Regions from separate parts of the Paenibacillus chartarius genome, predicted to be linked through region 2. Evidence: predicted binding sites of a transcription regulator. Region 2 holds the regulator's gene; each other region holds the start of a gene.
What was found. Region 2 encodes LexA, which represses DNA repair genes until DNA is damaged. Its sites were predicted from a motif close to CGAACATATGTTCG; they were not measured.
Positions count from the first base shown of each region.

Region 1: ruvC (crossover junction endodeoxyribonuclease RuvC) is a predicted target of LexA. The motif match lies at 7,812-7,825, and genes of this name have one in related genera.
Region 3: ACFFK0_RS17820 (YhjD family protein) is a predicted target of LexA. The motif match lies at 4,006-4,019, and genes of this name have one in related genera.

Region 1 covers NZ_JBHLWN010000031.1:178,507-188,415, reverse strand. The annotation lists gene thrC (threonine synthase) at 1-786, shown strand, start outside; gene thrB (homoserine kinase) at 783-1,763, shown strand; gene pheA (prephenate dehydratase) at 1,760-2,665, shown strand; gene ACFFK0_RS08870 (TetR/AcrR family transcriptional regulator) at 2,743-3,330, opposite strand; gene ACFFK0_RS08865 (MFS transporter) at 3,459-5,144, shown strand; gene ACFFK0_RS08860 (LysM peptidoglycan-binding domain-containing protein) at 5,248-6,993, shown strand; gene ACFFK0_RS08855 (BofC C-terminal domain-containing protein) at 7,079-7,759, shown strand; gene ruvC (crossover junction endodeoxyribonuclease RuvC) at 7,887-8,390, shown strand; gene ruvA (Holliday junction branch migration protein RuvA) at 8,387-9,013, shown strand; gene ruvB (Holliday junction branch migration DNA helicase RuvB) at 9,037-9,909, shown strand, end outside.
Region 2 covers NZ_JBHLWN010000077.1:70,286-80,194, reverse strand. The annotation lists gene ACFFK0_RS20135 (AAA family ATPase) at 1-56, shown strand, start outside; gene hflX (GTPase HflX) at 160-1,479, shown strand; gene ACFFK0_RS20125 (methionine gamma-lyase family protein) at 1,486-2,757, shown strand; gene ACFFK0_RS20120 (MerR family transcriptional regulator) at 2,838-3,266, shown strand; gene glnA (type I glutamate--ammonia ligase) at 3,284-4,627, shown strand; gene ACFFK0_RS20110 (hypothetical protein) at 5,264-5,713, shown strand; gene ACFFK0_RS20105 (hypothetical protein) at 6,340-6,609, shown strand; gene ACFFK0_RS20100 (hypothetical protein) at 6,800-7,294, shown strand; gene ACFFK0_RS20095 (hypothetical protein) at 7,685-7,807, opposite strand; gene lexA (transcriptional repressor LexA) at 8,033-8,656, opposite strand; gene ACFFK0_RS20085 (LysM peptidoglycan-binding domain-containing protein) at 8,811-9,224, shown strand; gene ACFFK0_RS20080 (DUF896 domain-containing protein) at 9,376-9,573, shown strand; gene ACFFK0_RS20075 (HAD family hydrolase) at 9,575-9,909, shown strand, end outside.
Region 3 covers NZ_JBHLWN010000071.1:75,807-85,715, reverse strand. The annotation lists gene ACFFK0_RS17845 (SepM family pheromone-processing serine protease) at 1-117, opposite strand, end outside; gene ACFFK0_RS17840 (nucleoside recognition domain-containing protein) at 244-1,512, shown strand; gene coaD (pantetheine-phosphate adenylyltransferase) at 1,502-2,023, opposite strand; gene rsmD (16S rRNA (guanine(966)-N(2))-methyltransferase RsmD) at 2,020-2,580, opposite strand; gene ACFFK0_RS17825 (hypothetical protein) at 3,088-3,261, shown strand; gene ACFFK0_RS17820 (YhjD family protein) at 3,608-3,988, opposite strand; gene ACFFK0_RS17815 (hypothetical protein) at 4,165-4,302, shown strand; gene ACFFK0_RS17810 (alpha/beta-type small acid-soluble spore protein) at 4,396-4,623, opposite strand; gene ACFFK0_RS17805 (hypothetical protein) at 4,995-5,210, shown strand; gene ACFFK0_RS17800 (hypothetical protein) at 5,267-5,527, opposite strand; gene ytfJ (GerW family sporulation protein) at 5,774-6,373, opposite strand; gene ACFFK0_RS17790 (DUF2953 domain-containing protein) at 6,499-7,194, opposite strand; gene scpB (SMC-Scp complex subunit ScpB) at 7,433-8,044, opposite strand; gene ACFFK0_RS17780 (segregation and condensation protein A) at 8,013-8,792, opposite strand; gene ribH (6,7-dimethyl-8-ribityllumazine synthase) at 8,792-9,259, opposite strand; gene ACFFK0_RS17770 (bifunctional 3,4-dihydroxy-2-butanone-4-phosphate synthase/GTP cyclohydrolase II) at 9,297-9,909, opposite strand, start outside.

The DNA of each region.
Region 1 (9,909 bases), on a different contig from region 2:
CGCGGCAACCTGAACTGCATCGTGCTCATCCCGAACAACAATATCGCGCTCGGCAAGCTGGCGCAAGCGATCATCTACGGCGCTAAGGTCATTGCCATCGAGGGCAACTTCGACCGCGCGCTCGAAATCGTCCGCGAAATTACGGCAAAGCATCCGATCACGCTGGTGAACTCGGTGAATCCGTACCGGATCGAAGGCCAGAAGACGGCGGCGTTCGAAGTATGCGACCAGCTCGGCGAAGCTCCTGATTATTTGGCGATACCGGTCGGCAATGCCGGTAACATTACGGCGTATTGGAAAGGGTTCAAGGAGTACCAAGCGGCAGGCCGCTCCTCAAAGCTGCCGAAGATGATCGGCTTTGAGGCGGAAGGCTCCGCAGCGATCGTGCGCGGAGAGCCGATTCCGGATCCGGAGACGGTCGCAACGGCGATCCGTATCGGCAATCCGGCGACTTGGGACGGTGCCGTGAACGCCGCCCGCGACTCCGGCGGCCAAATCAATTTCGTTACGGACGACGAGATTCTGCACGCATACCGCACGATTGCAGCGAAGGAAGGCGTGTTCGCCGAGCCGGCATCCGCGGCTTCGATCGCCGGTGTGATGAAGCTGCATAAGGAAGGGTACTTCAGCAAAGGCCAGAAGGTCGTATGCGTATTGACCGGACACGGCCTGAAGGATCCGAACATTGCGATCAAGAGCGTTGCCGGCGGCGATCCGCTCGTCGTGAAGGACTCCGAAGAAGCGGTCATGGCGGCGATTGCGAAGCTGGAAGGCGAATCCCGATGATCCCCCAAAGGGTGCGGGTTCAAGTGCCCGCTTCCACGGCTAATTTAGGACCGGGCTTCGATGCGCTCGGAATGGCTCTTGAGCTGTATGGATGGATCGATATGAGCATTGCGGAGAAGACGGTCGTTACGCTGTACGGAGAACAGATGAAGGGGCTGCCGACCGATAAGAGCAATCTCGTGTATCAGGTCGCCCAGCTCGTCTTCGAGGCGGCGGGCGAACCGGCTCACGAGCTCGATATCGCCATGTACAGCGACATTCCGCTGACGAGGGGGCTTGGCTCCTCCGCTTCGGCTATTGTCGGCGCCTTGGTCGGTGCGAACGCGCTGATCGGCGGGAAGCTGAGCGGCTATGAGCTGTTTCAGATCGCCTCGCGGCTGGAGAAGCATCCCGACAACGTCGGGGCGTCGCTCTTCGGCGGCATTGTCGCAGCTTTCTGGGACGGCGAGCGTGCCGAGCATATCCGGCTGGAGCCGGACGACCGGCTGGAGGCGCTCGTCGCCATCCCGTCGTTCCAGCTATCGACGGAGAAGGCCCGCCACGCGCTGCCGCAGCAAGTATCGATGAGCGACGCCGTGTTCAACCTCAGCCACGCTTCGCTATTGGTCGCCGCATTCGCAACCGGCAATTTGCCGATGATCTCCCAGGCGATGAAGGATGCGCTGCATCAGCCTTACCGTGCCGCTCTCGTGCCGGGCATGGAGACGATTTTGCGCGAGGCGACGGAGCATGGGGCGCTGGGCATTGCGCTCAGCGGAGCGGGTCCGACGATGCTGGCGCTGGTCGACGGCAGCTCCGGGCAAGCGTCTAAGGAGAAGCTGGAGCGGTTTCTGGTGGAGACGTTCCGGGCGGAAGGCGTACAGGCCGACACGATGTGGCTGAAGCCTTCGCCGCAGGGCGCAGCCGTTTCCGTGCTGCGTGAGACCGATCTCTCGCTGGAGCTCATTTCGCAAGGCAAAGGGGAAGTGCGGGCATGAAGCGAATCGCTACATTAGGTCCGGCGACGTTCTCCGAAGAATCGGTTCAGTATTACTTCGGAACGGAGCAATATGAGTATTTGCCCTTTAAAGGGATTGATGAGGTGTTCGGCGCAACCGTTAACGGAACCGCCGACTACGGCGTTATTCCGATCGAGAATACGCTGGAAGGCTCCGTCCGCAACCACCTGGATACCATCGTACACGAGGTCGACTTGCCTATTCAGGCGGAGTGGCTCTATCCGATCCGGATGAATTTGCTCGGCCTCACGGCAAGCTCTGCAGAGGAGAGCGGTGCAGGCGGCGACCCGGACCGGCCGTACGCGGGCATTCGCAAAGTGCTGACCCATCATGCCGCGCCGGCGCAATGCAGCGTATTCTTGAAGACGCACCTGCCGCACGCGCAGGTCGATATCGTCAGCTCGACCGCCGAAGGAGCGAGACTCGTCCGCGAGTACGGTGACCCGTCCATCGCCGCGATATCTCCGCTGGCGCCGGCAAAGCTGTACGGCTTGAACGTGCTTGCGCCGGACATTCAGGACCACGATGCAAACGTAACCCGCTTCATCATGATCGGCCGAGAGCCGATCGCCCTGACCAACCGCGAGGGGCTGCCCAAGACGACGATTCTCGTTCAGCTTGCGGAAGATTTCCCGGGAGCGCTGCATCAAGTGCTGGCGGCTTTCGCATGGCGGCGCATCAACCTGACCCGCATCGAATCGCGTCCGACCCGCAAGAAGCTCGGCAGCTATTACTTCTACATCGAAGTGGAAGGCTCGCTCGACTCGGTGCTGATTCCGGCTGCGCTGGAAGAAATCCGCGCCATCGGCTGTCAGGTGCGGCTGCTCGGCAGCTATTCGAGCTATACGTTCGAGGCATCGACGGTTCGCAGTAAGGCATAATCGCACATAAACCGCGCTGAAGAGGCATTTGTCCTCTCGGCGCGGTTTTTCGCTTTGCGGCCCCGCAGCCGCCCGGATCAGCCCCGCTCGATAAATCCGGGAATATGCTCCTTCAGAAGCAGCAAAGCCGCCTTATAAAATTGATCGCCAATGGCCCTGGTGCGGTACATGTAGGATGTCATGACGGCACCGCTGTACAAAATTTCCAATTGGGACGCCAAGGCCGCAGCATCCGTCGCACCGGACTCGCGAGCCATTTCCGTTATCAACGCCCAGGCCTCCCGGCGCGATTCGGTCGCGCGTTTGTGTCCGGGGAACTCTGCATCCGGAAACTCGACAATCGTATTCATGAACGGACAGCCGCGGTAGTCCGGCGACGCGATCCGCTCGGCGAAGCCGCGGAACAGCTCGCGCAGCTGCTCGCCCGGCTGGCCGGGATGGTTGCGCCGCGCCGCTTCAATCCGATCGATGCTGCGCTGATGATAGACCTCGAGGAAGGCGACGACAAGGTCGTCCTTCGTGGCGAAGCTGCGGTAGAAGCTCGCCTTCGCCACCCCCGATTCCGCTATAATCCGATCGATGCCGACCGCCCGAATCCCTTCCCGGTAAAATAAATCCGCCGCCACCTGCAGTATGCGATCTCTCGCCGATAATTTCTTCTCCATCCAGCGTCCACTCCCGTAAGCAAGAAAAAAATGGATTGACACGAGACAGATCTGTCTGTATCATTCGTTACTAGAAATGAGACAGATCTGTCTCCCTCATCATATCACACGTCAAAGGAGAATGCACGATGTCTACGCGAAATACGGTGCCAGCTGCAAGCGCCGTCCAAACGCCGGTATTGCCCGAGGCGCAGTCTGGACGCCGAGCCTCGACCTTACTGGCTGTCGTACTGCTGTCCGTCTTCTTGCCGGTCGCCAACATCTTTATCGTCAATGTCGCCGCTCCATCGATTCAGCTTGCTTTACACGCCAGCTTCGCCGAGGTGCAGTTCCTCATCGCCGGCTACACGGTCGCCTATGCCGCTGCGTTAATTATCGGCGGACGGCTGGGCGACCGCTATGGCCGCAAGCGGATGCTGCTCGTCGGCGTGGCGGGCTTCACGCTTGCCGCTCTGCTGTGCGGCCTGTCCACCGGCGTCGGCATGCTGCTCCCGCTCCGCGTCATACAAGGAGTTTTCGCCGCTATGATGGCGCCGCAGGTGCTGTCGCTCATCCAGGCGAACTACGCGCCGGAGCGGCGCGCGGCCGTCTTCGGGCTGTACGGCGCCGCTCAAGGCGTCGCAGCGACGAGCGGCCAGCTCATCGGCGGTCTGCTGCTGCACTGGAATCCGCTTGATCTCGATTGGCGGACCGTATTTTTCTTCAGTGTGCCGGTCGGCTTGCTGATCCTTTGCCTGCTTCCGAGCATCGGGGAATCCAAGAGCGCCGATCGCTCGAAGCTGGACATCGCGGGGGCCATATTGGCGGCGGCAGGTATCGTCATGCTTATTTATCCGCTCGTGCAAGGGCAGAAGGAAGGCTGGCCGGCCGGCCTGATCGCCTGCCTGGCGTTGTCCGTCCCTGTGCTTGCCGGCTTCGTCTGGTATGAGCGAAGGCTCGCTCGCATAGGCCGAGTTCCGTTTATGAACGTCGGTTTGTTCCGCCAGCGCAGCTTCTCGTTCGGGATGCTGGTCGTGTTCGTGCTGCTTTGCTCGCAATCCGCGTACTTTCTCGTCTCCGCGTATTTTCTGCAAATCGGACTCGGTTTTACGGCGCTGAAGGCCGGTCTCGTTATTTTACCGATGGGGGCGGGGTACTTTGCCGCATCGCTCTATTCGGCGAGAGCGGCGGCGAAGTTCGGTCCGCACGTGCTTACGGCCGGTGCGGTGCTGACGTCGCTCGGCTATGCGCTGCTGGCCGCCGCCGTCCATCGGACGGGGACCGATTTTGCAGGCTATGAATGGATTCCGGTTTTGGCCGTGCTGGGACTGGGGCAGGGAGCGATTGCGGCGCCGCTGACGAATGTCATTCTGGCGAAAGTTCGGGCGGCCGATATCGGCTCGGCATCCGGCATTCTAACCACAGGCATGCAGGCGGCGTTCGCAATTGGCATTGCGCTCACCGGCCTGCTGCTGCTGAGCTTGATGAGCGGGAATGCCGATGCCGTCAGCCAGCGTCTGGCGCCTCAGCTTGTGGAGCGTCTGGGGGCTTTGCAGACAAGCGAGGCGCAGAAAGCGGAGCTCGCCGCAAAGTTTCGCAGCTGCTATGGCGAATATGCTCATTCGAGCGACCCGTCCGTGCTTCCGGACAGCTGTAAGACAGTTCTCACCAATGATGCGTTCGGCATGGTTATGGCTGCCCATCTGAAGCTGGCGAACGCGGCAAATTACGCCTACGCCTTCGAAATTTGTCTTTATGTGCTTGCTCTCTTTACGGCAGCGCTGATTCCGCTTGTGCTTGGCGTCATCGGACGAAGGCGGGCAGGCGGGATTTGAAGAGGGAAGTCATATTTTTCATTGAAGGAGACGTCAAACGCCCATTTGCCGCATAGGATGGTGATAAGATGCATGAAACACATCCTTAAAGGGAGGTTTGACCTTGAAAATTCATATCGTCAAACTCGGAGAAACGCTCGTTCAGCTCGCGGCAAAGTACGGAGTCGAGCTTGCAAAGCTGATCGCGGCCAACCCGCATATTTTAAACCCGGATAAGATCGAGACAGGAATGAAGATCAAGGTGCCAACGGCTCCGAAGCCGCTTGAGCCTGCGGAAGGCACGTATGCGTTCAAGCATGTAGTAAAGCAGGGCGATACGCTGTGGAAGCTGAGCAAAGCTTGGGAAGTAACGCTGCAGGAGCTGATCGCGGCCAACCCGCATCTGAAAAATCCGAACGTGCTGTTGACCGGCGAAGTCGTCTATATTCCGAAAAAGAATCATTCGCCGGCAGCTCCGATCGAGGGCGGGGCGCCTGAGACGGACAATTTGAATCCGGATGAGCATCCGTTCACGCCGATTGGCGAACCGCCCGGGGCATCCGGCGAAGCGACGCAGCCTGACGGTGTCGTGACGGAGCCGCAAATGCAGGCGCCTGCAGCGGGAGACGCTGCGCCGGGCTTGCATACCGGTGACGTAACGCCGGGTTTGCATACCGGAGACATATCGCCGGGTTTGTATACCGGAGACATCGTGCCGGGCTTGCATACCGGGGACAGTGCGCCCGGTCTGCATGCGGGGATACCGCCGCAGCCGCAGGAATGGCAGGGCGTTCCGGAAGGGGCGCCGCCGCAGGAATGGCAGGGTATGCCGGCGGATATGCCGCACATGCAGCAGCCGTTTACAGGGCCGGGAGCTGAGGCAGGCGCTCCGTCCGACTGGTGGAGCTATGAGCCGCTGATGCCGCATGGGCAGGCGGCGCAAGCGGGAGCATACGCGCAAGCTCAGTATGGGATGCATTTCCCGCAGCATCCGCAGGCGCAGTTCCCGCTGCCGGGGCATCCGCAGGCGCAGTTCCCGCTGCCGGGGCATCCGCAAGCGCCGATGCTGCCGCAGGCACCGCTGATGGCGGAACCTTTCGCCGGATTGCAGGGATGGGAGCAGCCGCAGGTGGTTCACCCGTTCGCGCAGGCCAACGTCCCGGCTGTGGAGGCGTTCGATCAGGCGCAGCCTGAATTCCCGAGCATGCCGCAGCAGCCGTTCGAGCAGTTTGCGGCGCCGTACGGCATGTATCCGCCGCACGGCTCGGCGTTTCCGCATACGTATCACGAAGCGCTGGCCACACCGTATACCTACGGCAGCGGGTTTGCAGACCCTCATGCACCGGCTCATGCGTACGCCCATGCTCTTGCCCACGATCACGCTAACGCCCATGCTCATGCTCATGTTCACTCTCACGCATATGCACCTGCGAATCCGTTCAGCTGCTGCTCCGGACCGAAGATGGCCTTGCCTTACGCTGCCGAAGGAGCGATGCCGTATACGGCGCCGCTGATGGCGCCTTATGTAACGGCAGCGCCGATGCCGTCCGAGCTCATGCCGCCGGAGCATTTGTACGCTCCATATCCGGCACACGGAGCGGAGCTTCCGGTATATCCGACGGATGCTCCGGGCGGGCAGTACGAGTTGGAAGGCCTGAAGATCGATGAGAAGGAGGCGGAGCTCGACGTGACGATCGATGCTCCGAAACCTCGGGGCAAAACCAAATCGCTCCCTGTCGCGCCCGCGTCCGTCCGCCGCACGAAGCCGCTCTCAGACAGGGAAAAGCTGAGCGTATACCTGCGCTCGCTCCGCCAGAACGCACCGGCGAAATCGCGCCGCCAGCCGAACCTGCCTTGGATTAACGTGTAACCGAAGCCTATCCGCGTATATCCCCTTCCGAAATGGTAAAACTATAGAAAAATACCATGGACGGAAGGGGATTCTCATGTTCGCGATGAACCTTTGGAAACAGCTGAAGCGTCGGCTGCGCACAAGGCGGCGCTGGCTGGCGCTCGGAATATTCGTATTGATCGCGGCTGGGGTGACGATAGTAGCGGGTCAAATTCGGCAAAGCCGGGAAGACGGAGCCGACGATGCTTCGGCATGGAGCGCGTTTGCGCCGATCGTGCAAAACGACGATGCGAAGAAGCTAGCGGATACGCTGGCCGCAATCGAACGCGAGGGCAAAGCGCGCGAGGTCGTGATTTTGAAAACGTACGTATGCGGCGACGAGCGGCAGAAGCTTGGCATTTTGCCTCCGGGCGGAATTCGGAAGCTTCACCAGGAGCATCCCGACTGGCCGCTGACGCTGGAGGAGGACGGCACGGCGGCGTTCCACCAGTCGATCGACGACCTGTCTCCGGCCTGCAAGGAAACCGCGTATTTCGGCATCGACGATAACGGCAACTTGACCTTGTTCGACGGAGAGCCCGACCGGGATCATGTGATCCGAACGTTTTTCCAATTGAATATTCATCATCTGGAAAGCTCGCTGCCGCAAGACACGGTCAATCACCTGTACAGCGGCATCCGCGTGGGCGATCTCGCCGAGTACAACAGCGTATTGTCCACGTTCAGCGATTTTGCGGTCGAAGAAACGCAGAGGGCGATGAATCCAGAGCCAAACGAGAGATAGCCGGGACTTCCCGAGTCTATCTCTTTTTGTTTCTCCATGCTATAATGGCAGGTGTACATATGTTCGCGTTTTTGACTTTTTATTGACAGCCTTGGCAAGGCCCGCGGAAAATGGGAGTGGTAGCGGATTGCGTATTATGGGAATCGACCCGGGGATTGCGATCGTCGGCTTCGGCTTCGTCGACAAGCTCGGCAGCAAGCTGACGCCCGTGCAGTACGGCTGCATAACGACGGAGGCGCATACCGACCCGGGACTGCGGCTGAAGCAGGTATACGACTCGGCCGTCCAGCTGATCGAGATGTACAAGCCCGATGCGGTGGCGATCGAGCAGCTGTTTTTTAACCGCAACGTCACGACGGCGTTCACCGTCGGCCAGGCGCGGGGCGTGCTCATTCTCGCCGCCGTCCAGCAGGGGCTGCCGGTGGCTGAATATACGCCGATGCAAGTGAAGCAGGCGATTGTCGGCTACGGCAAAGCCGAGAAGAAGCAGGTGCAGGAGATGGTGCGGATGTTTCTCAAGCTGTCCGCCGTCCCGAAGCCGGATGACGTAGCGGATGCGCTCGCGGTGGCGATCTGCCACGCCCATTCGTCGGCGCTGCACGATAAAGTGAAGGGAACTATGAAGCGATGATCGATTATTTGCGCGGGCGGCTGGCCGCCCGGGAGCTGGATTATATTGTGTTGGACGTCCACGGGATCGGATACCGGGTGTTTTGCCCGAATCCGTTCGAATCGAGACTGAAGGACGGGGAAGAAACGACCTTTTACATTCATTATCACGTTCGCGAGGACGCCCACCTGCTGTTCGGATTTCCGACCCGGGAGGAGCAATCGCTGTTCCGGCGGCTGCTTGAAGTGACGGGGATCGGTCCGAAGGTGGCGCTCGGCGTGCTGGCCGGCGGACGTCCGGAGACGATCGTAGCGGCGATTCAGCAGGAAAATGTGGCGTTTCTGATGAAGCTGCCCGGCATCGGACGCAAGACGGCGCAGCGTATTATCCTCGATTTGAAGGATAAGCTGGGTACGGGCAGCATCGTGGATACGGTTGCGGCGATCGGGCTGGAGGGCGAGGCGGCGGCGTCTGCGGGAGCGGGCGGCACGGCTTGGAACGAGGCGAAGGAAGCGCTGCAGGCGCTCGGCTATACGGAGGCGGAAGCGGACCGCGCTTGGGCGAAGATCAAAGCGAAGGCGGAAGGCGCTGCCAGCGACACGCTCGTGAAGCTGGCGCTCCAGGCTTTATATCAAGGAACATAAATAGCGGCAGGTAGGTGACGCAGGTGGAAGACCGGCTTATTTCGGCACAGTTTATGATGGAGGATCAAGCGGTCGAGTTTTCCCTCCGGCCCCGCTATTTGGCGGAATATATCGGACAGGCGCAGGCCAAGGAAAATTTGAAAATTTATATCGAGGCGGCAAAGCTGCGCAAGGAAGCGCTTGACCATGTGCTGCTGTACGGGCCGCCGGGACTCGGCAAGACGACGCTGTCGAACATTATCGCCAACGAGCTCGGCGTCAACATTCGCACGACGAGCGGCCCGGCGATCGAGCGTCCGGGCGATCTGGCTGCGATCCTGACGAATTTGCAGGAGAACGACGTGCTCTTCATCGACGAGATCCACCGGCTGCACCGGACGGTCGAGGAAGTGCTGTATCCGGCGATGGAGGATTACGCGCTGGATATTATTATCGGCAAAGGCCCATCGGCGCGGTCCGTGCGCCTTGATCTGCCGCCGTTCACGCTCGTCGGCGCGACGACGCGGGCGGGGCTGCTGTCGGCGCCGCTGCGTGACCGGTTCGGCGTCGTCAGCCGCCTGGAATATTACACCGTCGATGAGCTGACGTTCATCGTTTCGCGCGCGGCGGATATTTTGCAGGTGCAGATCGTCGGCGAAGCGGCCCGCGAAATCGGCAAGCGTTCGCGCGGTACGCCCCGTATCGCCAACCGGCTGCTAAAGCGGGTGCGGGATTTCGCCCAAGTGCGGGGCGACGGCGTCATTACGCTGGACATCGCCCGCATGGCGCTCAAGCTGATACAGGTCGACGAGCTCGGCCTCGACGAAGTCGACCATAAGATGCTGCGCGCGATTATCGGCTCCTTCCAGGGCGGTCCGGTAGGACTCGATACGATTGCCGCCACGATCGGGGAAGAG
Region 2 (9,909 bases):
GCCCGCCCAAGCAGGAGCTGATGTCGATTCGGCCGGAGGATTTAAAGTTTAAGTAAGTGGATGCCGCTGCCTGACGGGCTGCGGTTTTTCTTTTGCTCCGGTTCTATGATAAACTTACAACGGAAGTTAACGATCGATGTTAGCTTCGGCGAAGGGGACATGTCGATGACTGCATATGATACGAACAGCAGCGTAAAGGATAGGGCGATATTGGTCAGTCTTGTGTCGACCGTTCAGAAGCGGAGCGAGGCGATGGCGGAATATTCGCTCGCGGAGCTCGTCAGCTTGGCGGAAACCGCCGGCGTTCAGGTGCTCGAGACGATGCGGCAAAATAAGGACACGCCCGATGCCCGCTGGCTGATCGGCAAAGGGAAGGTCGAGGAGCTGAAGGCTCGGCTCGACGAGCTGGGTGCGAACACGGCGATTTTCGATCAGGAGCTGTCCGGGGCGCAGGTGCGCAATTTGGAGGAAGCGCTCGATGTGAAGATTATCGATCGGACGCAGCTCATTCTCGACATTTTTGCGCAGCGTGCCAAAACCCGCGAAGGGATTATCCAGGTTGAGCTGGCTCAGCTCAGCTATTTGCTGCCGCGGCTGTCGGGACACGGCAAAAACTTGTCGCGGCTCGGCGGCGGCATCGGGACGCGCGGTCCCGGCGAAACGAAGCTGGAGACGGACCGCCGGCATATCCGCGGGCGCATTACGGACCTGAAGGCCGCTCTCAGCGAAGTTGTACGGCATCGGGTGCTGCACAGGGAGCGTCGGAAGAAGACCGGCGTGTTCCAGGTCGCGCTGGTCGGCTACACAAATGCCGGCAAATCGACTTTGCTGAAGCGTCTCACGGACGCCGATGTCTACGTGGAAAATCAGCTGTTCGCCACGCTCGATCCGACGTCGCGGACGATGGAGTTGCCGAGCGGGAAAGAGATCGTGCTGACCGATACGGTTGGATTTATTCAAAATTTGCCGCACGATCTGATCGCCGCCTTCCGTGCGACCCTGGAGGAAGCGAACGAAGCGGATCTCATTTTGCATGTCGTCGACAGCTCGTCGGATATGCGTTCCGAGCAAATGCGCGTCGTGGACGAAGTGCTCGAGGAGCTTGGCGCAAGCGGCAAAGAACGGCTGACCGTGTTTAACAAAATCGATCTCATACCCGACAGCGAAAGGGTCGATCTGCTGACGACGGGCGGCGATTTCATACGAATTAACGCTTACTCGGATACGGATTTGGAGCGGCTGCGCAACGCCATTCAAGAGAAGCTGATGGGCGACAGCAAGACGTTCCGCGTACCGGCCGACAAAGGGGATGTCATTTCCCTCGTCTATCGCATCGGCGACGTCGTATCGAATGAAGTGGACGGCGACGAGATGCGGTTCGAGGTGCGTGTTAATAAAGACGATTATGCAAAATTAGGCTACTTGCTCGCTGCGTATGACGAAGCGAAGCAAGGGGATCAGCACCGGGGAGAGAGCTGAAACAGGATGGAGCTTGGGTTTGACGTAAGGATTACTTCGTGGGCCGAGGAGGCCGAACGGCGCATCGAGCCGATGCGAAGGAAGCTTGATGCGATCGTTGATTACAACCAATGGAAGGTTATTCGGGCCTTTCAGAAGCATCGGGTAAGCGATTATCATTTCGCTTCCTCGACGGGATACGGGTACAACGACAGCGGACGGGAAACGCTCGATCTCGTCTATGCCGACGTCTTCGGTGCGGAAGCGGCGCTCGTCAGGCCGCATTTCGTATCCGGCACGCATACGATCGGCACCGCGCTGTTCGGCGTACTGCGGCCGGGCGACCGGCTGCTTTACATAACGGGGCGGCCATACGACACGCTGCATAATATTATCGGCAAGCCCGGTGAAGGGAACACAGGCTCGCTGCGCGACTTCGGCATCGAATACGACGAAGTGCCGCTGCTCGAGAACGGCGGAGTCGATTGGGAAGGTATTCGCGCCGCTTGGACGCCGAATACGAAGATGGTCGGCATTCAGCGCTCGCGCGGCTACGACTGGCGTCCGTCGTTCTCGGTTGCGCAAATCGGCGAGATGGTGCGTTTTGTAAAAGGGCTCGCGTCTGAGACGGAGTCGGAAGTCGTTACTTTTGTAGATAACTGCTATGGCGAGTTTACGGAGCGGCTGGAGCCTCCCGAAGTCGGTGCGGATCTGATTGCCGGCTCGTTGATTAAAAATCCGGGCGGCGGCATTGCTCCGTCGGGCGGATATATTGCTGGGAGAAGAGAGCTTGTGGAGCTTGCCGCATACCGGCTGACGGCACCGGGCATCGGCGGCGAAGTCGGCGCCATGCTGGGAGCGACGCGCGCGATGTTTCAAGGCTTGTTTCTGGCGCCGCATCTGGTCGGACAAGCCGTCAAGGGCTCGGTGTTCGCCGCGGCGATGTTCGAGCAGCTCGGCTTTGAGTCGCATCCGCGCTGGGAGGAGGAGCGGACCGACCTCATCCAGGCGATCCGTTTCCGCAGCGCCGAGCACTTGATCGCTTTCGTCCAGGGAATTCAGAAGGCGGCGGCCGTTGACGCGCATGTTGTTCCGGAGCCGTGGGATATGCCGGGGTACGAGTCGCCGGTCATTATGGCGGCGGGAACGTTCATTCAGGGAGGCAGTCTGGAGATGTCCGCGGATGCTCCGATACGCGAACCGTACATTGCTTATGTGCAGGGCGGATTGACCTATTCTCATTGCAAGTTCGGGATTATGACGGCCATTCAATGTTTGGTTGATCGCAATTTATTGTGAACATACCTAACATAGATTGACACTTTTGTGTCTGGTGGGTTAAAATAACATCAGGCACAATGTGTACAGGAGTGGTGAGTATGAGCGATGAAATTCGCCGCAATATGGCGCTGTTTCCGATCGGCATCGTCATGAAGCTGACGGACTTGACGGCGCGCCAAATTCGATATTACGAGCAGCACGGATTGGTGATTCCCGCACGTACGTCCGGGAATCAGCGCTTGTACTCCTTTAACGACGTGGAGCGGCTGCTCGAGATTAAAGATTTGATCGAGAAGGGCGTCAACATCGCCGGCATTAAGCAAGTGCTTCTGCCGGTTTCCAAAGATTCCGAGGACGCAACCGTGCTGACAGAGCAATCGGAATCGAAGCGCAGAGAATTGACCGACTCTCAGCTGCATAAGATGCTCAAGCAGCAGCTGTTAGGCGGAGGCAAACGCCCGGGCCAAGTATCGTTGATTCAGGGCGAGCTGACCCGCTTTTCGCGAAATAATAATATTTTACGATGAAGAGAGGAGTTTGTTGAGTGGCGCACAAAAGCAATTATACCAAGGAAGACATTCTCAGTATTGCACGTGAGCAGAACGTACGCTTTATTCGTCTGCAATTCACCGACCTGCTCGGTTCGATCAAGAACGTGGAGATTCCGGTGAGCCAGCTGCCTAAGGCGCTGGATAACAAGATGATGTTCGACGGCTCTTCGATCGAAGGCTATGTCCGGATTGAAGAATCCGATATGTATTTGTATCCGGATTTGTCGACCTGGGTCGTATTCCCTTGGACCTCCGGCAACAATAAGGTAGCCCGCTTGATCTGCGATATTTATATGCCGGACGGCCGTCCGTTCCCGGGCGACCCGCGCGGCATTCTGAAGCGTGCCTTGACTGAAGCGGAGGAAATGGGCTTCACCTCGTTCAACGTCGGTCCGGAGCCGGAGTTTTTCCTGTTCAAGACGGATGAGAAGGGGAACCCGACCTCGGAGCTTAACGACCAAGGCGGTTATTTCGACCTGGCCCCGACGGACCTCGGCGAGAACTGCCGCCGCGACATCGTGCTGACGCTGGAGGAGATGGGCTTTGAGATTGAAGCTTCCCACCACGAGGTAGCCCCGGGCCAGCATGAAATCGACTTCAAATATGAGAGCGCGATTACCGCAGCCGACCAAATCCAGACGTTCAAGCTCGTCGTCAAGACGATCGCCCGGCAGCACGGCTTGCATGCGACGTTCATGCCGAAGCCGCTGTTCGGGATGAACGGTTCCGGCATGCACTGTCACCAGTCGCTGTTTACCGGCAACGAGAATGCGTTCTATGACGAGTCCGACAAGCTGGGGCTCAGCGCGACGGCCCGCCAATATATGGCCGGTATTTTACGCCATGCGCGTGCGCTTGCAGCCATTACGAACCCGACCGTGAACTCGTATAAGCGGCTTGTGCCGGGTTATGAGGCGCCTTGCTACGTCGCTTGGTCCGCAAGCAACCGCAGCCCGATGATCCGCATTCCGGCGTCCCGCGGCTTGTCGACCCGGATCGAAGTGCGCAACCCGGATCCGGCGGCGAACCCGTACCTGGCTCTCGCTGTTATGCTCGCGGCGGGCCTGGACGGTATCCGCAACAAGATGCAGCTTCCGCCGCCGACCGACCGGAACATTTACGTGATGACGGAGGAGGAGCGCGAGGAGCAAGGTATTCCGAGCCTGCCGCTCAACCTCAAGGGCGCTCTCGAGGAGCTGCTGCGCGACGATGTGCTCTGCGATTGCCTAGGCGAGCATGCGCTGTCGCACTTCTATGAGCTGAAGGAAATCGAATGGGATATGTACCGCACGCAAGTTCATCAGTGGGAACGCGATCAGTACATGACGCTGTATTAATCCCATGATGGCTTGACATCATTGGTTTTCGAGGGATTAGAATTGGGGGCATTCAAGGGGTTGCCGGAGAATTTCCGGTCTGCCCCCGAAATGCCCCCAATATTTTATTTTTGGTGTATTTTTCAAACAGTTCGATGCTTCGGTCAACTATGTATGAAGACAGCGGATGGATCGTAAAGGTGGAGACCATTGTAAATGGAAGACTACATAAGTTCTCGCTCCCGCATGGGTGTTTGAGACGACTCCGGCGAATAAGTGACGCACTCCGCTGCTTGAACGACTCCATGTATTGCAATAGGATGGCGAGACCTTCTTCCTCGGTCAGAACGGCCATGCCGCCAGACTGCTTCTTTCGAGCTCTGCCTTCATCGCTTCCAAGCTTTTCGAGATCGTCCGCTCAATATTCACGATTGTCACAGCGTTCGCAGGGGCTTCTTCTAAGTGTTTCGGCAGAAACCACCTACGACTTTGACGAGAATGAAATTTCAAACTAAGTGCCTATGCCAATACTCGTTTTGTACCCATAAATAACCAAATAAGAAAATATAAGGTTTAACTCTATGGATTATATGGTAATATATTACATGGGGTTGTTGGCCAACTTCTTCCATATAATCTCATTCGGAGGAATACCATATGAAAATTAATAAACTTGTTATTTCATTAACTACAACATTTGCATTGCTTGTGGGCTCACAATCGGCTTTCGCCGCAACCGTCTATGACAAAGAGCCTAATGATTACCACGATGCAGCTCAGTTTTTAGGATATGGCGACTTGGCTATGGGGAAGATTAGTTCAGAAAATGATCATGATTGGTTTTACTTTCAAGCCGGAGCGAATGATGGTGGAAGAACAATGACCCTTCATCTCCAGAGTCCAGCAAACACTAAATATCTCTTCGTTATTAATAAAAACTATGGAGAACCGGTACCAGTAACTGTTTTATCTCAAGGAAGCGGAAACCCTGAGTGGGTGTCGTTTACACTTGAAGCAAACGCAAGATATAATTTTGTAGTATTTAAATCAAGTTTCTCTGGTTATGATCCGAATAATTATTATTACCTTAGCCCTTGGTTGTACTAAACGGCGTTTTAGTTCTGAACCAAGCTTTTTTCAAAGGGGCTGCGGCACGCAGCTCCTTTGAAAATTTTACGCGCTCTCGTATAAGTCATTTTTGAGTTCCATTCGTGCTTGCCGATAGTTTCGCCGTATTCTGCTCAATTGATCAGCTCATATTCTTCGATATTCATTCCTGTGCCGTCAGTCAAATGCGGCCTACGTTCGTTCCCGAACACATGTGACGCTTCAGTTCTATATGAGTGTCGATAACTCCCTCGATTTAGCTTTCATATTTTCGTAAGATTGAAACTCATATTCCATACCTGATTACCCCAAGCTCTTCAATATTCAAACTTGTCCGTGAAACTTCATAAACCCCTTGTGCCCATTCGGTAAATTTCCTGCGCCATGTCCATCCGGATTTACCTTGATTTCCGTCTTTCTTCAAATTGCCCGGTTGACTAATTGCGTTCCGGCGCTCCGTATTCAATCACATGAACCCGACGTTTTTCCTGCCTACCCGATAGCAGGGGCTGCGCCCACCCACTTCAATTTGAATCAAGCTCACCTCCCATGTATTCGCTATTCATGACAATCACCCAAGCGTAAACCACTTTCCCGAATATCATAATTATCGGAGGTGGGAATTTATGGCTAAATATGCTCATGCCGGGTCGTTTAACTTCTCTACAGCTGGAACGAAAACACTTCTTACGGTGCCGAAAGGGATTAGTGGGACTCTAGCAATTTCCAACAACAGCAGCAAATCTTTTGTACTTCTCTTAAACAACACAGTGACCATCAGTGTTCGGCCGTACGGTATCGCTCGAATTGGTTCTTTAAGCGGAGGCTTTGCTACAGCAATCGCTATCAGAACTAAGGGCGCTACAAACGGTGCTTACATTTTCCAACAAAGTTAGGGATAACAGCCCATCGGCAAGCTCGTTCATCAACGTCAATTTAAACATAGCCTGGCGCAACGCGCTGCGAAGTCCGTAGAGAAAGCTGTTCTCTACGGATTTTTTGCTAGGCATTTTGGTTCTGGTTTATTTTTCCACCTTCATAAAAGTTTGATATAATTTGGTTGAATTATTTTCCAAGGGGTGCTGAATGGCTATTTCTTTACGACGTGTATTCGTTTCATTAATAGCAATGTTGACCTTTGCAATGATCGTCACTTACGCCATCACTTGCTTTGATAAGAGTGAACTAAAGGTATCTCAAAAAATCGATGTTCATGAACAAAACAGAATAGAGCAGGAATTGAAAAAACTGGAACGGAATAAGAAAAATAATCCAAATGAAGTATTTGCCGTTGACTTTAAAGAGTTAGTTCATTTCGAATGGGATAAAATGTACATTTTCGGTCCCTACGCAGACGGCAAAGATGTAAACAATAAGCTTGGATTCCATTGGACCTCGGAAACCTTTATTAATCCAAGTGACGAAGCTCATACGATAATCTTCCTTAAGAACAATAAAATAATCAACTACGTAGAGTATTGGTCATTTTTCAAACTGAATAAGGAGATATTCTTTCCGAATGATTCCAAGTTTGAAGCAGAAATAGATACAAATTGGGTTTATTGGAAGCCTGCCAAGTAATGTCCAAACCCGCGAATGTCCAACGGTCGATCGGCTCAAATGGTAAGATGTTTATTGGCGAATTGACCATATGTTCGATTCAACGCAACTAGTCAATCCAATGGAGTCCCGGAACGTTACATGAGCTTGGCGCTGTGCCGGTGGTTTCGTACATAAACCGCACGCAAGAGCATTAGTGAGAACGCGATCGGTATATGACGCTGTATGAAACGAGATATATGTTGGAGCCTTTCGCGCCGTTCAGTGTGGTTTTTTTGCTGTGATTCAAACTTGAAATCGGAGATGCAGCGGTGATTTCCGCTTGACAGGCTATACGTAGATTGATTGCGGAAGTGCTTACATGATAAAAAATCGAGCACCTTAGCCCGATCAGGTGCTCGATCTAAGGTTCTAGCTTACTGTATCCCCGTCACGATGAGGGTTTTTCTTTTTGTCATGTTTGCAGACGACAAGAGCCTTTTGGCCGGGTTTCAGAACGACGACGATGACTTTCTTTTTGTGATCTCGTTTCATGGGAAACACCTCCTTGTAAGGAGCTATTCCAAATTATGCAGCTGAAGGCAAACGCGATTGTACACTTGTCCGGCTGAATAGCGGAATCGGCGTAATGCCGTTATAGACGAATGCGGCGATGTGTGGCAACTTGCGGGGAGATGAGAGGCTTTGTTCGTTATAGACAAGACGTCAAAAACAAAACGGCCGTCTTCCTGCGACGACCGTTCCTTCAAGCTAGTAGTCTTAATAAATTTCCCGGTACAATCCGATGACCTTGCCGAGAATGGTGACGTGGTTGAGCCGGATCGGCTCCATAGATGAATTCTCCGGCTGCAGTCGGATGTGATCGCGTTCCTTGAAGAACCGCTTCACAGTGGCCTCGTCATCGTCCGTCATGGCGACGACGATATCGCCGTTGTTCGCTGTCTGCTGCTGGCGAACAATCACGTAGTCGCCGTCATGGATGCCCGCTTCGATCATGCTCTCGCCTACAATGGTAAGCATGAACACGTTATAATCGCCGACTGTATGACTAGGAAGCGGGAAATAGTCTTCGATGTTCTCCGTTGCCAAGATCGGCACCCCGGCCGTTACTTTACCGATCAGAGGGACGCGGGCGATACCGAAGGAGAAGTCGGCTGAGGGATTGTCATCATGACCTAAAATTTCGATCGCTCTCGGCTTCGTCGGGTCGCGGCGGATCAAGCCCTTCTTCTCCAGTCGCTCCAAATGTCCATGCACGGTGGAGCTGGAGGCGAGTCCGACCGCTTCGCCGATCTCCCGGACGGAAGGCGGATACCCCTTGTCCCTTACTTCGGTCTTAATGAATTCGAGTATGGCATGCTGCCGTTGGGAAATCTTGCTCAAGTCGAAACCCTCCACTTTGGTAATTATTATCTGAAGTATAACACAGAACTCGAGTTCGTACAAACATAAGTTCGAGAAAACCATTGACTCAAACATGTGTTCGTGTTATTCTAATGCCATCAGATACGAACAAGCGTTTGGAGGTTGTTATTTTATGCAATATGCAGTTTACCAGCCGGCAGTTTCCCGTTCCAACACTTCCGAGGGTCGACATACATCGAAGTTTATACGCCGCAAGTTTTTGTTCCGATTCACGATCATGTTCGCGATCATTCTTACCGTCGTAACAATCGGCGCCATTGTGCAAGCAAACGCAGGAACAGATGGGAAGGGAACATATGTTCCGGAGGGTTCGGCTTCGGCAGCAACGAATTTAATGCAATCGCAGGCACTGGTATCGACGACGGATCAAACGGTTATTGTTGAGCAAGGAGATACGCTATGGGATATCGCACAAGAACATGCACCGAAGGGAATGGATGTTCGCTCATATATTGAACGAATCAAACGCGTAAATCAATTAAACGGAAGCTCGCTTAAGGTCGGCCAGCAGCTGCTGTTACCGTAAGAGAGGCTCTATGATCTTATTCACTCTATATAGTGAAGGGAACGCTGGGAGACCGGCGTTCCTTTTCGTTTTTTAAAGCGGCCGTAAGCTTGACAATGCCATCGGAGGGTGGCAAAGTAAGAAGCATAACATCTGCAGGAGGGCTGACAACATGGATGCGGAGCAAACCGTACAGCGAATCAACGAGCTGGCGCGCAAAGCGAAAACAGTCGGATTGACGGATGAAGAAATTGACGAGCGCAACGAGCTCCGAAGCCGATATATTCAAGCATTCAAATCCAACTTGCGTCAGCAGCTGGAATCGATTAAATTCGTAGACGAAGAGGATAAGACGAAGAGGGAGAACTGAGATGAAGCTGCAAGCGGTTTTGTTTGACTTGGACGATACGCTGCTGTGGGATGATCGCAGCGTGAAGGAGGCTTTCGAAGCGACGTGCCAAACGGCATCGCAACGAACCGGCGTCGACCCGAAGCTTCTGGAAGAAGCGGTCAGAGCGGAGGCGCGCCACTTATATGAGGGCTTCGAGACATATCCGTTTACGAAGATGATCGGCATTAATCCGTTCGAAGGACTTTGGGCGAATTTTACCGGAGGCGATCATCCGATGTTCCGGAAGCTCCAGGAGCTGGCGCCGGGATACCGAACGGCAGCTTGGACCGGGGGGCTTGCACGTCTCGGAGTGGA
Region 3 (9,909 bases), on a different contig from region 2:
AGTGCCCGGCATTAAGATGTAATAAGGCAGCGGCATGAAAAATAATACGTAAGCGGCGGCTACCCCCGCAAACGCCGACAATAAATACCGGCGCAGCTGTGCCAGCTGTCTCGGCATGATGCTCTCCCCCATCTCGCAGAACCTGTGATGTCACTGAACTACATCCTGGCGTATTGGTCTAAACCCCCGGACAAGCGCGTACACATGATACCAACTCTTGTCCGAGAAAGGTGATGTTTAGCAATGACTGGCAACCCCAAGGCATCCGGCAGACGGCGCACGACGGCGCTGCTCGGCTTGTTTGCGGCCATCCTCGTCGTGTCGATCATTGCTTACCCCGATCAGGCGTTCTCCGCTTCCCTGCAAGGCCTGACCGTTTGGTGGAAGTACGTCTTTCCGGCGCTGCTTCCTTTTCTTATATTATCGGAGCTGCTGCTGGGCTACGGTGTCGTCCATGCGCTTGGGACGCTGCTCGATCCATTAATGCGAAACCTGCTTCGCATACCGGGGAGCGGCGGCTGGGCGCTTGCTCTAGGCGCAACGATCGGCCATCCGGCCGGTGCGCGGGCGGCGGCGGCGCTGCGGAAGCAAGGACTTCTGACGCGTACGGAAGCGGAGCGGCTGCTTGCCGTCTCTCATCTAAGCTCTCCGGTATTTATTGTAACAATCGTCGGCGTCGGCTTTCTGCACAGCGCGCGCTTAGGAGCGCTTCTCGCCGCTGTTCATACTGTCGCCGCTCTGGCCGTCGGTCTGACAATTAGACTTCTATCCGTGCGATCGCAAGAGCGGGAAACGTATGTACCGGGACATCCGGGACAGCCTCCTTCCGGGACGCTGCCTGCGGAGCCGCTAACCAAACGGATAATAACCGCCATGCAGGACGCCCATACGAAGGACGGCCGCGCCTTCGGCAAGCTGCTGGGCGATGCCGTTTCCTCTTCGGTTCAGACGCTGATGATGGTCGGCGGATACATGATCATTTTCTCCGTGCTGGTCCAAATTATTGAGATCTCCCGCTTGACGTCCATAATTCAGCACGCCGCCTTGCTCGTTACGGGAAGCACGAGCTACGGCGAAGCCGTTCGCAGTGCAGTAACCGGGCTCTTGGAAATTCATCTCGGCACTTACGCTTTCGGCGCAAAGTCAGGTCTCAGCGGCGCATTCGCGGCGGCGGCGGTTGCTGCCGTATTAGGCTGGGGCGGCATCTCCTCCCACCTGCAGGTCCGCAGCATTACGAACGATACCGATCTCGGCTATATGCCATTCGTCGCTGCCCGGCTGCTGCATGCCGCTTACTCCTTTGTTCTCACTTTGGCCGTGTGGGAGCCCGTCAGCGGCTGGCTCGGATCCGCCCCAAGCTTCGCAGCGGGCCAACCGCCTTCGGGCACCGCCGCTGCATACCCTCAGCCGGTTATTGCCTTAGCGCTGCTGACCGCCGTTATACTTCTGATGCTCCTGTTATCGCTTGGTTTCCACCGGAACGGCGCACACCGCTCCAGGGTTAAATCGTAGCCTTGTCCGTACCGAATTTGATCCGCAGCGCCTGCTCGACCTCCAGGGGCACCAGATCGACGACCGGACCGTGGAAGCGGGCAATCTCCTTCACGATGCTGGAGCTCAAATAAGAATATTTCGGTTTAGACGTCATAAAGAACGTTTCCATATCCTCGTCCAGTTTCTGGTTTGTCGACGCCATCTGCAGCTCGTATTCGAAATCGGACACGGCGCGAAGCCCGCGCACAACCAGATGGGCACCCCGGCTTTTCAAGTAATTGACGAGCAAATCCCGGAACGAATCGATCTCCACATTCGGTACATCCTTCGTTACCTGACGAAGCAGTTCGACCCGCTCATCCAAAGTGAAGAGCGGGTTTTTGCTGGAGTTGTTCAATACCGCCACGATCAGCTTGTCGAACACCTTTGCCGCCCTGTGTATGATATCGAGGTGCCCGTTCGTAACCGGGTCGAAGCTGCCCGGGTAAACCGCCACCGTAATGCCGTGTTTCAATCCCGATTTGGTCATGCGTTGCCCTCCAATTCATATATCGTAATCGCCGTATCGCCGTATTCGGCCCGCCGCCGCTGCCGCAGCTGCCCGACCTGTTCCTCCTGCATATCGCCGGCGTCATGCTCGACAACGACAGTAGCGCCGGGCTTCAGCAGCCGCAGCTCTTGCAGCTCGTCAAGCAGCTCGACGATCCGCTTAAGCCGGTACGGCGGGTCCAGGAATACGAGTTCGAATGCCGCTTCCCTCTTGGCCAGAGCCTTAAGCGCCCGAAACGCGTCGTTGCGGTACACCTCGGCCTGCTCCGTCAGCTTCGTCGCCTCCAAATTGCTGCGCACGACGTCGACGCTCTTCGCATCCGCATCGATGAAAACTCCGCGCGCCATCCCCCGGCTCAGCGCCTCAATGCCAAGTCCCCCGGTCCCGGCAAACAAATCGAGCACATCCCCCCCGTCGAAATACGGACCGATCATGCTGAATAACGCTTCCTTTACTTTGTCCGTCGTCGGTCTCGTGCCCGATCCCGGCACGGCCTTCAGCGGGCGCCCTCTCGCGCTGCCTGAAATGACTCTCACTGCCCGTTCACCCGTTTCCTCCCTAAACTATGACGATATCTTAGCACATTCATTGAATTCGCACAAAAATTTCCCTGCATATGTATAAACAATGGCAAAGTTGTCCATCATTAGAGTATCGACATCTTGAATGTCGTAGACAACCGCGGAGAAGACTTACGTTTCCCCATAAGCTCTTCGTCCGGTTTCTCCTCTCCCATGAAGGGGCTCTCGAAAGAGGGCCCCGAATTTTTTATGCAACAGAATCATGGAGCCCCCTACTTACAATAACAAAAATATTTCCTTCATCTTATTCTTGTCACATCACAAAAGAGCGCATTGGTAAACGTGAGCCACATGTGTCTCAAATTACAGCCAACTGTTCCTCTTTGAAGACCTTAGGTCCCCTCTCTTGGCTCTTTACAAAATACCAATAAATAAATTGCAAATTGTGAGCTGCGATACAGATTGTATCTGAAAACAGAGGTATAATCAGACATGTAAACAACATAACAGGAGGTAATAAATATGAAACACAAATTCAGCAAATTATTTCTCGTAACCGCATTTGTTGCAGCCGTGGGGATCGGCACTTTCGCCGGCGGGACAGAAACGCATGCAATGTCGCGATATGGAGGCTATGTACCGAAGACGGTCGGGGAATCCATTGAAATGGCATATTGGTATTATTTCTTGAGATAGCGAGAAGAACTGATTGTTGTTAAATAATGAAGAAGAGGCGCCCCAAGTCATCTATATTGACTTTGGGGTGCCTCTTGCCGTTTGCGCCCGCGCTACTGCAGCTTGAAGCCAATCACGCTTCATGGACCGGTACCTGCCCCATCACGAACTCGAAGGTCGATCGTCCCTTATTTCCCGGGCGACCGCAGGAGTCGACGTGATTCTTGAACAAAAGAGCCGAATTTTCGTTATAAATTGACAGTCATGGCTTTAGGCTGCCAAACAAAATATTGTTGATGTCAGCAATTCCATTTCGATGACAGCCTTTCATATTTATCACTTCTCAACGAAATCTTGAATTTCCCCATCAACGGCTCACCAAACATTGCCCCAAATCCCTAATAAACCTTTCGAGCGCGGCGCCGATCTCCCGCTGGGCGGTCTCCTTCGGCATTTCCAGGCTGTTCGATAACCCGCGGCAAGCATAGGCATAGCTTAGCGGCTCATCGGGCTTTCCCTTGATGACGATAAGCTTGCTCTTCCACGCCTCTTTCTTTACATGTGCGATTTCCTCTTTGATCCGATAAATCAGTACGTCGGCGGCCATGAGATAAAGCTTCTTTAAGCTCAGCTTCTCGCTCTGCATAGCGAATTTGTTCTTCTCCACTACCGACAAAACCATCGGAAGCACAACGCAGGCAGTGATCAGTTCATTTTCTTCATCTGTCAGTCCGTAATGCTTAATCATCTAATCACCCCGTAATACGAACGTATATTCGTATTATATGGCGAAGCACGTATTCTATGCAACGACGGGAAATGTACATGATGGAGAGGTAGGAATTCAGGTATACCTTCTCGAATGATGTAGGCGGGAGCGACGTAAGAATTCATTCGGTCTATTCGAATAAAGAGGAGCAATTGATGATGGATAACGAATTTGTAGAACTAGAGAAAATCGGCAATGACGCCATTATTGACGGGTTGGATATCAATGAAGAGGAAGAGGAATACGACCATCACGAATCATTCAAACGAGGCATTAGAAGGGTGCAGCGGTAAGCCGAAGCAAGCTATTCGCAACCCGGCTTCGCATGCAAACGGCCCGCCCCGGGAAACCGGAGCAGGCCGTAATTTTTTATCAACCTATTGCTCTTAGCGGCGGGCAAAACCGGACAGCTGCTGCTCTGCGATCTGAACGAGACGGCGAGTGATATGACCACCGATTGCGCCGGTATCGCGAGTCGCCATGTAGCCGTAGTAGCCGTCCTGCGGAATTTGGATGCCAAGCTCTTGCGCTACCTCGTATTTCAGCTGCTCCAAAGCCTGACGCGCCTGAGGAACCACCAGGATATTGTTGTTGTTGGATTGACCTTGTGCCATGTAAATCACTCCTTTTGTGGGATGTAAGCGTATTATGGCATGCTGGAAGAAATATTATTCATATTCCTGCCGCTTGCAATCGAAGCTCGGTTCGCTGAAGCCAGAGGCTTCGATCCGTAGAAAATATATCCGACAAACGAATCCAACCGCCGCTTTTCATTTTGAAAAAATGGCCCTTGTTCATTCCTGCAGCAAAGTATCATTTTCCATGACAGCACCCAACAGCATCCTCTTTAGCCTAGTCAAAACTAGTCACTACTCGACAACACCGTTCGAGCACTTAGCAAGTTACATTATGTTAACATTTGTAGCAGGTAGGCTGCGCAAGGAGCTTGTCCGATAATAAATCTGATCAAGGAGATGACACTTCCATGAAAGTAGCCAACATTAAAGTCAACCAAAACAGCGTAGCCGTGCATCTCATAGGCACGGACCATAAGCTCATTCCTTCCCTGCTTTCGGCACTCCGCAACAACAAGTTTACGATGTCTACCCTCAAGGCCTCGATCGAGCGCATTGAGCTGTTCAGTGCGGAAGCGATTCTCTATGGCGATAACGGCACCAAGGCACGCATTCCTATATTTTAAACCAATATGAAGCCGCTTTCTTTCCAGCCCTTGGCAGAAAGAAGCGGCTTCATCGTTTAAACCAGCTCGAAATGATAAATGGAATTTCGGGTCAGTACTCTCATATCGTGTCCGTCCACATCTACGGCTTGAACTTTTGTAGAGCGGACCGGCTCGTAGGCATCGTCGGGCGAGAGCAGCATATGCGAGCCCACCTTGATCGGCTTCAATTCCCGCAGCAGCTTGCCCTGCAAGCTGGTGTAGCTCCAGCGGTCCGTTTGCCGTTTGGGCGTAATTCCATCCACTTCAAATACTTGAAGCAGCTTAAGACGCTTCATCGTCCAATCCCCCCGCAAAGCCTTCTCATCATCCCCCCCATTGACGTGCATGGCGGTCTGAAAGTTGCAACAAGCCTACTCATTCGGACGGGTAAACTCGTGCTGCTGCAAAAGGGCAGGCTTCTGCTTCTTAACGGGTCAGGAAACTATAGATGACTCTATTATTCCGCAGACAAAGAGCGTTATGTAGGAAGTGCGCACTAATAAAAGAAGCCATCACCGCGGCGGGCGGGATGGCTTCCTAGGTTACACGATAAAGTTTTGGTTGTCGTTGCCTTTGTTGACGGTCGGGCTCGTGGAGCCGGATGTCGAGCCTGCCGATGTCATCCCTCCGGACATCCCTCCGGCCATACCGGGCATCGCACCGGCCATGCCGGCCATGCCGCCTGCTGCGCCCATTCCGGCTGCCGCACCGGCGCCGCCTTTAATCATGCTTTGAACTTTCTCGACTACTTGAGGCGCCGAATCGATCAGACGCTCCCAAATGTGGGTTTGATTGTCCAGCGGTACCACCTTGACGTTGCCGTTCTTGCTGACGACGAGGAAAGCAATTGGGGTAATGGAGACACCGCCGCCGCTGCCGCCGCCGAACGGAAGCGAAACGCTGGCGTTGTGCGCATCCGTACGGGCGATTGTCGTGTGCGTAGTTGTAATATAATCGGTATCCGTTTCATTGCGGAATTCGGAGCCGCCGGCTGCGAACCCGAAACCGACCTTGGAGATCGGCATGATGATCGTGCCGTCCTGAGTTTCCACCGGATCGCCGACAATTGTATTGACGTCGACCATTTCTTTAATATTTTCCATTGCGACTTTCATTAAGCCTTCGATCGGATGCGTAGACATGGTGAAATTCCTCCTTGGGCTGTTGTAGGTTGTTGCGGTATCAAGCAATTAAAGTAGCGGGTCCATACAATCGTAGCTTGCCCTGTCTCGGGAAAAATATGAGCCGTTCTTGCCGCTTGCCGTTACTAACCAACACTTTTCATACGCGGCTGGAACAAAATTTGGCTCCAGGTTCTCCAATCGCCCTTCGCTTTCCAAATATGCGGTATGAGCTTGAAGCCTGCCGCCGCGACATGCCATACACGGATTTGAAATTTGCCGGCCAATTCGGTAGCGAATACTTGCTGGTTGTACTGCGGAAACACCTGTACATCGGCTGCTGCCTTTAAGCAAACGCGCTGGAAGACAAGTCCGGCTACAGACGTTTGCAATCCCCAGACGAGTCCTGTCGTCATGGCCGTCTCCGGAGCGTCTCCGATCCCGACGTGCGTGTGCCAGCGGAAAGCTGTACATTCCAGCTTTGCCAGCGTACTCTTCATCCATTCCAACAGATTGAATACGTTCTTGATGATGAGACGCACCCGCTCGAACATATCGAGAATGTTTTCGCGGTTCAGGTGAAATTCCTTCGGCAGGCCCGGACTGCCTGCGCTTTGATGCTTGATGGCAATACCTTCATTGAAGTTTCGGAAATCAATCATCGGAACGTTAAGCCGGTACCGAACGAATCCGAATAAAGCCCGTACCGATATGCTCACCCGGTCGTTCTCCCTTACGCGCGCCGCCGTTACTTCGACCCGGATACGGCTGATCAATACGACCGCAACCAGTACGGCAAGTACGGCAATTACAATCAAGACGGTCATAGCGGTGATACTCATCGTAGTTACCTCCTTGCAGCAATAGCAAAAAACTCCGACCGCAGCTGCATGACTGTCGATTCGGAGTTATTATGTTCGGTCATTCAGGTAAACATTCGCGGCATTGGGAACGGGACGCGCGGACGCCAATGTCCGTCTGCATATGCCAAAAAAACGCATCTTATGAAAGCTGCGCCTGGCGTTTCGTTTTATTAAATTTGCCTGGTTCCGGAAGGAAGGTATGGCTTGAGCCAGCCTCTTACAGCTCTTCCTCCACGTCGTCGATCGTGATCTGTTCGCTGTCATCGAACTTGTCAAACAGCAGCTTCGTCTCCTCCTCCAAATCGAATGCTCCCTCAAAGGCGGACGAGTCCGGCAAATCCTCCATCGAGCGAAGCCCGAAGTAATCCATGAATTGTTTCGACGTTCCGTACAGAATCGGCCGGCCGACCGCATCGGCTCTGCCCACTTCTTGAATCAATTCTTTCGCTACAAGCGTTTGCAACGCACGGTCCGATTTCACCCCGCGAATCTCTTCAATCTCGATGCGGGTAATCGGCTGTTTATAGGCTACGATAGCCAGCGTTTCGAGCGCCGCCTGCGACAGCGAAGACCGGGTCGGAGCCGCGGCAAGCCTTTCGAAGTACGGAGCGTGTGCCGGCACGGTAGTCATCCGGAACGCGTTCGCCACCTCGACGATTTGCAGACCGCGCTTCTTGCGCTTCAGCTCCGCCTGCAGCTCCTTCACCAAATCTCGCGCGAGATGCGTATCGACCTCCAGCACGTCGCCGATCTCCTTCGCATCGAGCCCTTCGTCTCCGGCCACAAACAACAAGCCTTCAATAACTGATTTCATCGCCCCAAAATCCATCTGCATTCGCCCCCTCTCTCGCTTGAATGACAATATCGTCAAACAGACGGTGCTGATAGCACTCAATCTGCTTGACCTTCATCAGCTCCAGCAGCGCAAGGAACGTGACAATCACTTCATCCTTGGACAGATCGTTTTCGTCGAACAGCTTCGAGAACAGCAGTCTGCCGCCGCGCTCGACAAGCAGCTCAACAACCTGCTTCATTCGGTCTTTGACGGAAATTTCGTCACGCTGAATCCGGGCGACCGCATTACGCGTCACCATCTTGCGCAGCGTCCGCCGGAACGCCTGCAGCAAATCCGTCACGTCGAGACCTTCGACGGGATTTTGCTGAACGGTAGGACGAAACGGCGTCAAGTCTTCCGGCTCCTTCGTATAAATCAAGCTGCGCTCCAGCTCTTTCTCCCGCAGCGAGTCCGCAATCGCCTTAAACTTGCGGTACTCCACCAGCTTCTCGACAAGCTCCGCACGTGGATCGTAGTCCTCGTCGTAATAATCTTCGAACTCATACTCGATCACCGGCGGCTTCGGCAGGAGCATCTTGCTCTTGATCGCGAGCAAGGTAGCGGCCATGACGAGAAACTCGCTCGTCACCTCCAGCTCCTGCATCGCCTGTACGTACTCGAGATATTGATCCGTGATCTCTTTGATCGGGATATTATAGACATCGATCTCGCTCTTATCAATCAAATGGAGCAGCAAATCGAGCGGCCCTTCAAATACTTCGAGCTTGTACGTGACCTTCATTATTCCATGAACTGCTGCGCCAGATTCGCCATCTCAATCGCCGTGGTCGCCGCTTCCCAGCCTTTGTTCCCAGCCTTGGTACCGGCCCGCTCGATAGCCTGCTCGATCGAATCGGTCGTCAGGACACCGAAGATCGTCGGTACTCCAGTGCGCAGCGAAATCGCGGCCACGCCCTTGGAAACTTCATTGCATACGAAGTCAAAATGCGGCGTCGAGCCTCGAATGACCGCTCCAAGCGTGATGACCGCATCGTATTTTTTCGATTCGGCCATCTTCTGGGCGATCAGCGGAATTTCATAAGCCCCCGGAACCCAAGCGACTTCGATCTCGTCATCCTGCACGCCGTGACGCTTCAGTGCGTCAAGAGCGCCGCTCAGCAGCTTGGAAGAGATAAACTCATTGAAGCGCCCTACAACGATGCCGTATTTCAAATCCTGCGAGATTAATTGTCCTTCGTAAACTTTCATGGTCGATGTCTCCTTCATATGGTGGTTGAGTTATTATTTAAATGCCCGCCGAATCCGTCAGCTCGTCAAACTGCAGCATATGTCCGAGCTTCAGCTTCTTCGTACGGAGATAATTCGTATTGCTTTCATTTTCCTTCATCTGGATCGGCACCCGCTCGACAACCTCGAGCCCGTAGCCCTCCAGGCCGCGGATTTTGCGCGGATTATTCGTCATCAGCCGAATTTGGCGGACACCGAGGTCTTTCAAAATTTGCGCCCCGATCCCGTAATCGCGAAGATCCGCTCCAAATCCCAGCTTATTATTCGCCTCAACCGTGTCGAATCCCTGCTCCTGCAGCGCATAAGCCTTCAATTTATTGATCAGTCCGATGCCGCGGCCTTCCTGACGCATGTAAAGCAGCACGCCGGAGCCGTGATCGGTAATTTGCTGCAGGGCGGCAGCAAGCTGCGGGCCGCAGTCGCAGCGGTTGGAGTGGAAGACGTCGCCGGTCAAGCATTCCGAATGGACGCGGACGAGCGTCGGCGTATTGCCGTCGATTTCGCCCTTTACCAGCGCCACATGCTCTTTCTGATCCACCTCGTTCGTATATGCAATGGCTTTAAACGTACCGAAGTCGGTCGGTAAATTGATCTCTACCTCGCGATTGACC